One region of the Massilimicrobiota sp. An105 genome, then DNA from elsewhere that is predicted to be linked to it. Evidence: a T-box and tRNA genes for the amino acid it is inferred to sense, from the RefSeq annotation. Region 1 holds a T-box; the other holds one or more tRNA genes.
The links. A T-box is a leader RNA that pairs with one kind of tRNA and senses whether it is charged. The one in region 1 lies ahead of asnS (asparagine--tRNA ligase), so its partner is inferred to be a tRNA-Asn.

Region 1 (3,396 bases):
AAAAATATAACGGGAATCCCGTTATATTTTAGAATTTTAAGTTTCTTGGTGTTCTTGGGAATGGTTCAACATCTCTAATGTTTTGCATACCTGTCAAATACATTAAGAAACGGTCGAATCCTAGTCCAAATCCAGCATGTTTACATCCACCAAATCTTCTTAAATCCATATACCATTGAAGTCCTTCTTTAGACATTTGTTTTTCATCCATGATTTTTTCTAGAACTTCATATCTTTCTTCACGCTGACTTCCACCAACTAATTCTCCAATTCCTGGCACCAGCAAATCACATGCTGCAACAGTCTTACCATCATCATTTAAACGCATATAGAAAGCTTTAATTTCTTTTGGATAATCTGTTAAGAACACTGGTCCACCTACAATGTTTTCACAGATATAGCGTTCATGTTCACTATTGAGATCCATACCCCATTCAACTTTATTTTCAAACTTAACATCGGCCTGTTTTAAAATATCAATAGCTTCTGTATATGTCATACGTTTAAATTCACTATTTCTGACATGAGTAATTCTTTGAATACATTCTTTATCAATCATCTGTTCAAAGAATTTCATTTCTTCAGGTGCATTTTCTAAAACATAGTCAATACAGTATTTGACCATATCTTCAATTAAATCCATATCATCTTCTAGATCAGCAAAAGCAATTTCTGGTTCAATCATCCAGAATTCACTGGCATGACGTGATGTATTTGAATTTTCAGCTCTAAAAGCTGGTCCAAATGTATAAACATCTCTAAAAGCCATACAGAATGCTTCGACATGTAATTGTCCTGTTACAGTTAAAAATGCTTCTTTACCAAAGAAATCTTTATCAAATTCAGTATTATCAATGGTTGTTGCTCTAAACATTTCTCCAGCACCTTCACCATCATTACTTGTAATTATTGGTGTATGCACATAAACAAAACCTTGTGACTGGAAAAATTCATGAATAGCCATTGATAAAACACTTCTTAATCTAAAAATAGCGTAAAATGTATTGGCACGTGGACGAAGATGAGGAATTTCTCTCATATATTCAAAAGAATGTCTTTTCTTTTGAAGTGGAAAATCTTCATCACATGCACCTTCTACAACAACCTGTGTTGCTTCAATTTCAAAAGGCTGTTTAGCTTCAGGTGTGAGTTTTAATTTTCCTAAAACACGAATAGCACTTCCCGTACTGATATGTTTGATATCATCATAATTTGATAAAGTTTCCTGTAAATATACAATCTGGCAGTTTCTAAAATATGTTCCATCGTTTAAAGCTATAAAACCAACTTTTCCATTATCACGATTTGTACGTACCCATCCATCTAATTCAACATATTCTAAACCTTCAGTTTCAAAATCTTCCCCAGATAAAACCATTTCATACAATTCTCTGACTGTCATAAATTCAAACATGACTCTCTCTCCTCCTTTTTATAAAAAAAGCCGTTCCTAAAAGGAACGACTATAATATCGCGGTACCATCCTCATTCATATTCATCATGAATATGCCCTCTTACCATAACGCTGTTTAGCGGGATAGTCTACTTACATTTCTCCTATCCGGTTCATTGAGTGTTCCATATTATAACAGTTTCTTTTGCTTACACCATCCAAAAGTCGCTATCAAACTTCACTATAATACGTTCTCAAATCATTACCTGTACATCTATTATTAACATCTTTCTCACAAAATTTCAATACTTTATTCATCATTGACATGCATTTTTAAAATCAATTCCTGAATAGCCACAACAACATCGACTGTCTGTACAACAACATCACTATGAACTGTAAAATGTGTATGCGTAAAATCTACAATTCCTTTAATGCCTAAATCCATTAAACGATCGACTGTTTCCTGAACATTTTCACTAATAGCCAATATCGCAATCTTGCAGCCTTGAGGAAATGTTTTTTCTAAATCATCAATATGATAAAGTTTAACCCCAAAGCGTTCTCCAACTTTATTTTGATCCAAATCATAACCACACACAATTTTTCCAACTGTATATTGCCAACGATTATATTTTAAGATGGCACTTCCTAAGTTACCAACACCAATCAAAATAATCGATTCATCTAACCCTAAACCAAGAACATTATTAAGAATATTGATAATTTCCTTTGTATCATATCCGATACCACGTTTACCTAATGTTTCTTTGTGTGTCAAAAAACTAAAATCACGACGAATGGTTGTATCCAAGATTCCTGTTGCTTCAGATAATTCACTTGATAAAAAGTTGTTTTGCCCTTCATGTTGCATATTACGCAATGCCTTTAAATAAACGGGAAAACGTGACATTGTTGCTTTTGAAATTTTATGCTGTTTTTTTTCCATTAAGATTCACCAAGACTTTCCTCTTCTAAATCATATGACGGTTTGACCATTAAGTCAAGTGATGAAAATTTCTGATGTTCAAACATCACACGTGCTGCCGAAGCAATCATAGCTGCATTATCTGTGCAATAGCGCATTGGTGGAAATAAAACAGGTATCTCACTACGCTTTGTCAGTGCTTGTCTTAATCCCTGATTTGCACTGACTCCCCCAGCCACGATAATCTGTTTAACATGATAATCCTGAGCCGCTTTGATTGTTTTAGAAACCAGAACATCAACAGCAACTTCCTGAAAAGAACATGCTAAATCTTGAGGAATAATCTCTTCACCACGCTGTGATGCATTATGACAAAGATTAATCACTGCTGATTTTAAACCACTAAAAGAAAAATTATAGCTTTCATCATTCATGGGTAATGGCAAAGCATAAGTATGTTTTCCTTCTTTGGCCATACGATCAATAACTGGTCCTCCTGGATAAGGTAAATGTAATACACGTCCAACCTTATCGTAAGCTTCTCCAATCGCATCATCTAAAGTCTGACCAATGACTTCAAATGAAAATTCATGTTTCATATAAACAAGTTCACTATGTCCACCACTGACAACTAGACACAAACATGGATATTGAATGTCTTCGACAAGTTCATTAGCATAAATATGTCCAGCAATATGATGAACACCAATCAATGGTTTATGATAAGCTAATGCCAATGTTTTAGCAGCCTGCATCCCAACATGTAAAGATCCTACCAGTCCAGGCCCTTTGGTAACGGCAATGGCATCTATATCCTGCATATTGATTTGGGCTTCATTTAAGGCTGTCTTTAAGACAGTCGATACACATTCTACGTGCATACGACTGGCAATTTCTGGAACAACTCCACCAAACATACGATGTGTATCAATTTGTGATGCGACAACATTGCATAAGAGTTCACGTTTATCCTTTAAAATCGCCACTGCCATTTCATCGCAACTTGATTCAATTGCTAAAATAAGACTCATGCTTTTCCCTCCATTTCTTTTGTCATTAAATAAGCATCTTCATG
Region 2 (3,396 bases), on a different contig from region 1:
CAGGAACTTCATCTTTATTATGATTCCAAGTTTCGGTTAATAAAAAAATAAAGCCGAAACTTTATTTTTTTATAAGACCATCTGCAAATGTAAGAGGTAATCCAAAAACAATACCTGTATTTGGATTATCAATGCCACCAACTGATTCATCAACTGTTTTTCTGACTAAATCTACCTGACCATCTTCTACGATAAAAAAGATAGTGCGACTTTCAGGACGGGGATTTTCTAAGAACAAACGTAATGATCCTAAAAGATAGCTTTCATCAGAATCATCTATTGTCTTTATCATACCAGTAGATTCAATGATTGTTCCACCACGTACCCCGGCTCTTTTTAAGTTTGCAAGCAAATCATCTAAACAGTCAAGTTTATTTAAAACAACGACAATAACTTGCATTTCTATCACCACCTATATCTATTATATCGCTAGTTGAGATAAATATCTAGTTATTCTCATGAAATTGGTTTATAATAAACAATAAGATAAGGGGGTTTTATGATGGAATATCAATTTGCAAAACGTATGTCAAATGTAAAGGCATCTGCAATTAGAGAAATATTAAAGGCAACATCTGATCCAAAGATGATTAGTTTTGCTGGAGGAAATCCATCAGCGGAAGCATTTCCAGTTAAAGAAATTGAAAAAATATCTGCAGATATATTGACTAATGAGCCTATTAGTGTTTTACAGTATGGAATTACTGAAGGAGATCAGGAATTGATTCAGGCAGCGACACACTTTTTTAATCGTCATGAACAGGTTATGAAAGCTGATGATCAAATGATAATTACTTCTGGATCACAACAGATTATGGAATTTGTGGCTAAAATATTATGTAATGAAGGTGACGTTGTGATTTGTGAAAATCCTAGTTTTTTAGGAGCTTTAAATGCATTTAAATCATTAGGTGCTGTTTTAAGAGGTATTGAATATAAAAATGGACAATTAGATTTAAAGTCTTTAAAACAGGCTTTACAAATGGAGCCAAAACCAAAATTTATGTATCTGATACCTAATTTTCAAAATCCAACAGGAATGACAATGTCATTGGAAGTCAGAAAAGAAATTTTAAAATTAGCTAAAGACAATGGTGTTCTTATTTTAGAAGATAATCCTTATGGTGATTTAAGATTTGAAGGTGAAGCTATTCCTTCTATAAAATCACTGGATGAAGATGGATTGGTTATTTATGCAGCAAGTCTTTCTAAAATTATTGCGCCTGGAATGCGTGTGGCTTGTTGTATAGCACCAAAAGCGATTATTCAAAAAATGACAGTTGCCAAACAGGCCAGTGATGTTCATTCTAATCTTTGGGCTCAAAAAGTTATGGCACGATATCTTCAAAATTATGATATGGATGCACATATTGAACGTATTCGAATGATTTATAAACAAAAATGTCACTTAATGCTTGATGAAATGAAAAAACATTTTCATCCGGATGTTCAATATACAATACCAACAGGTGGAATGTTTATCTGGGTGACATTGCCTGAAAGTGTTGATATGTTGACATTTGTGAAAAAAGCTTTGGAAAAGAATGTGGCAGTTGTACCAGGAAATGCATTCTTAGATGATGATACGAAAGAATGTCATAGTTTTAGAATGAATTATTCAACACCAACCAATGAAAAGATCAAAGAAGGAGTGAAGATTTTAGGTGAAATAACATATGAAATGTTATCTATTTCGTCATAATTTTTAAAGCTGTTTATATATAATGGATAAATGGGAGGAAAAATAGTATGCCGTATATAACATTTACAACAACAAAAACATTAACATTAAATCAAGAAAAAGCATTAAAAGAAAGTGCTGGTCAATTAATTTCTATTTTACCTAATAAAAAAGAAGAAAACTTAATGATTCATATTGAAGATAATCAAGTCATGTATTTTAGAGGACAGGAAATGGAATGTATGAAAATATCTTGTCAGCTTTTTCATACAACAGATTATCAATATAAAAAAGAGTTTGCTGAAAAATTATTAAAAGAAATTGAACGTATAACAAAAATACCTGTGGAACAGCAATATCTTTCAATTCAAGAGTTTGAAAATTGGGGTAAAAATGGAGAATATTTATAGAAGTCAAAATGACTTCTATTTTTTTTTAAAAAAAGACTTGCATTACATGAAATGATATGATAATATATTTAGGCAATCAAAAATGCTTGAATAGCTCAGTTGGTAGAGCAATCGGCTGTTAACCGATCGGTCGTAGGTTCGAGTCCTACTTCAAGCGCCATTTTTGTGGCCTGTTGGAGAAACGGTTAACTCACATGCCTTTCACGCATGCATTCACGGGTTCGAATCCCGTACAGGTCACCATATGGAGGTTTAGCTCAGTTGGGAGAGCATCTGCCTTACAAGCAGAGGGTCAGCGGTTCGAGCCCGTTAACCTCCACCATTTTTTTATGCCGGCTTAGCTCAATTGGTAGAGCAACTGACTTGTAATCAGTAGGTTGAGGGTTCAAGTCCTTTAGCCGGCACCATGTTTTTGACCCGCTAGCTCAGTAGGTAGAGCATCTGACTTTTAATCAGAGGGTCAGGCGTTCGAGTCGCCTGCGGGTCACCATTTATATGCGGATGTGGTGAAACTGGCAGACACGCTAGACTTAGGATCTAGTGCTTCGGCGTGCAGGTTCAAGTCCTGTCATCCGCACCAGACAAGCGGGTGTAGTTCAATGGTAGAACTTCAGCCTTCCAAGCTGACTACGTGGGTTCGATTCCCATCACCCGCTCCATTTGATTAATAGAGTAAAAAAATGTAGAGTATATCAACTAAATATCTATTTTGGCAAACTCAATAACAGTGGTTCGGCTATAAGCTATGTTGTAATCAACATAGTTTTTTTGTGCCTAAATTCAAAAGGAGGATTGATATATGGATGTTTCAGTAAAAAAATTGAAGTTAAAAAGAAGCGATACTATTGAAATGTTAAAAAAGAATCTGAAAAGGTATATGTTATTAAAACAATTTCCATTAAATTATTTGGATAGACTTCAGTCTTATAGTAGTTCACTTATAAAAGTTTCTGATAATTCGTCTTATCATTCTAATTAAAACAACTTAAGATGTTAAGAGAACTCAAAAATAAAATAGAATGCAAAATATATATTGGAATCTTTTTATAATGGATCTTATTTTGCTTATAATGCTATTAGATAAAAAGATTGTTTGGAAAAGGGCGTAAAAATGATTCACTGATTAGTAGCACATTTATGAAAAGACGTTTCTTATTTTTGAACGATTCATAGTATTCAGCAATAAAGAAGTCAAGATATTAACAAGTCTCTATCTTTGACTTCTTTTATGTTTCATATTTATAGTTTTTTGAAAAATGAGATTCTTTATGAAGAATGGGAAACGAAATGAAGAAATAACATGAT

Region 2: it encodes a tRNA-Asn, which carries the amino acid that the T-box ahead of asnS (asparagine--tRNA ligase) is inferred to sense. The anticodon was not compared.

Annotation. Positions count from the first base shown of each region.
Region 1 is NZ_NFLY01000052.1:9,013-12,408, forward strand. It holds gene asnS (asparagine--tRNA ligase) at 29-1,414, opposite strand; T-box leader at 1,453-1,665, opposite strand; gene B5E48_RS11885 (redox-sensing transcriptional repressor Rex) at 1,704-2,342, opposite strand; gene tsaD (tRNA (adenosine(37)-N6)-threonylcarbamoyltransferase complex transferase subunit TsaD) at 2,342-3,352, opposite strand; gene rimI (ribosomal protein S18-alanine N-acetyltransferase) at 3,349-3,396, opposite strand, start outside.
Region 2 is NZ_NFLY01000006.1:38,919-42,314, reverse strand. It holds gene B5E48_RS02590 (MerR family transcriptional regulator) at 1-51, shown strand, start outside; gene B5E48_RS02585 (hypothetical protein) at 62-400, opposite strand; gene B5E48_RS02580 (aminotransferase-like domain-containing protein) at 503-1,702, shown strand; gene B5E48_RS02575 (hypothetical protein) at 1,750-2,091, shown strand; tRNA gene B5E48_RS02570 (tRNA-Asn) at 2,176-2,251, shown strand; tRNA gene B5E48_RS02565 (tRNA-Glu) at 2,259-2,334, shown strand; tRNA gene B5E48_RS02560 (tRNA-Val) at 2,338-2,413, shown strand; tRNA gene B5E48_RS02555 (tRNA-Thr) at 2,423-2,498, shown strand; tRNA gene B5E48_RS02550 (tRNA-Lys) at 2,506-2,581, shown strand; tRNA gene B5E48_RS02545 (tRNA-Leu) at 2,589-2,671, shown strand; tRNA gene B5E48_RS02540 (tRNA-Gly) at 2,677-2,750, shown strand; gene B5E48_RS02535 (hypothetical protein) at 2,891-3,070, shown strand.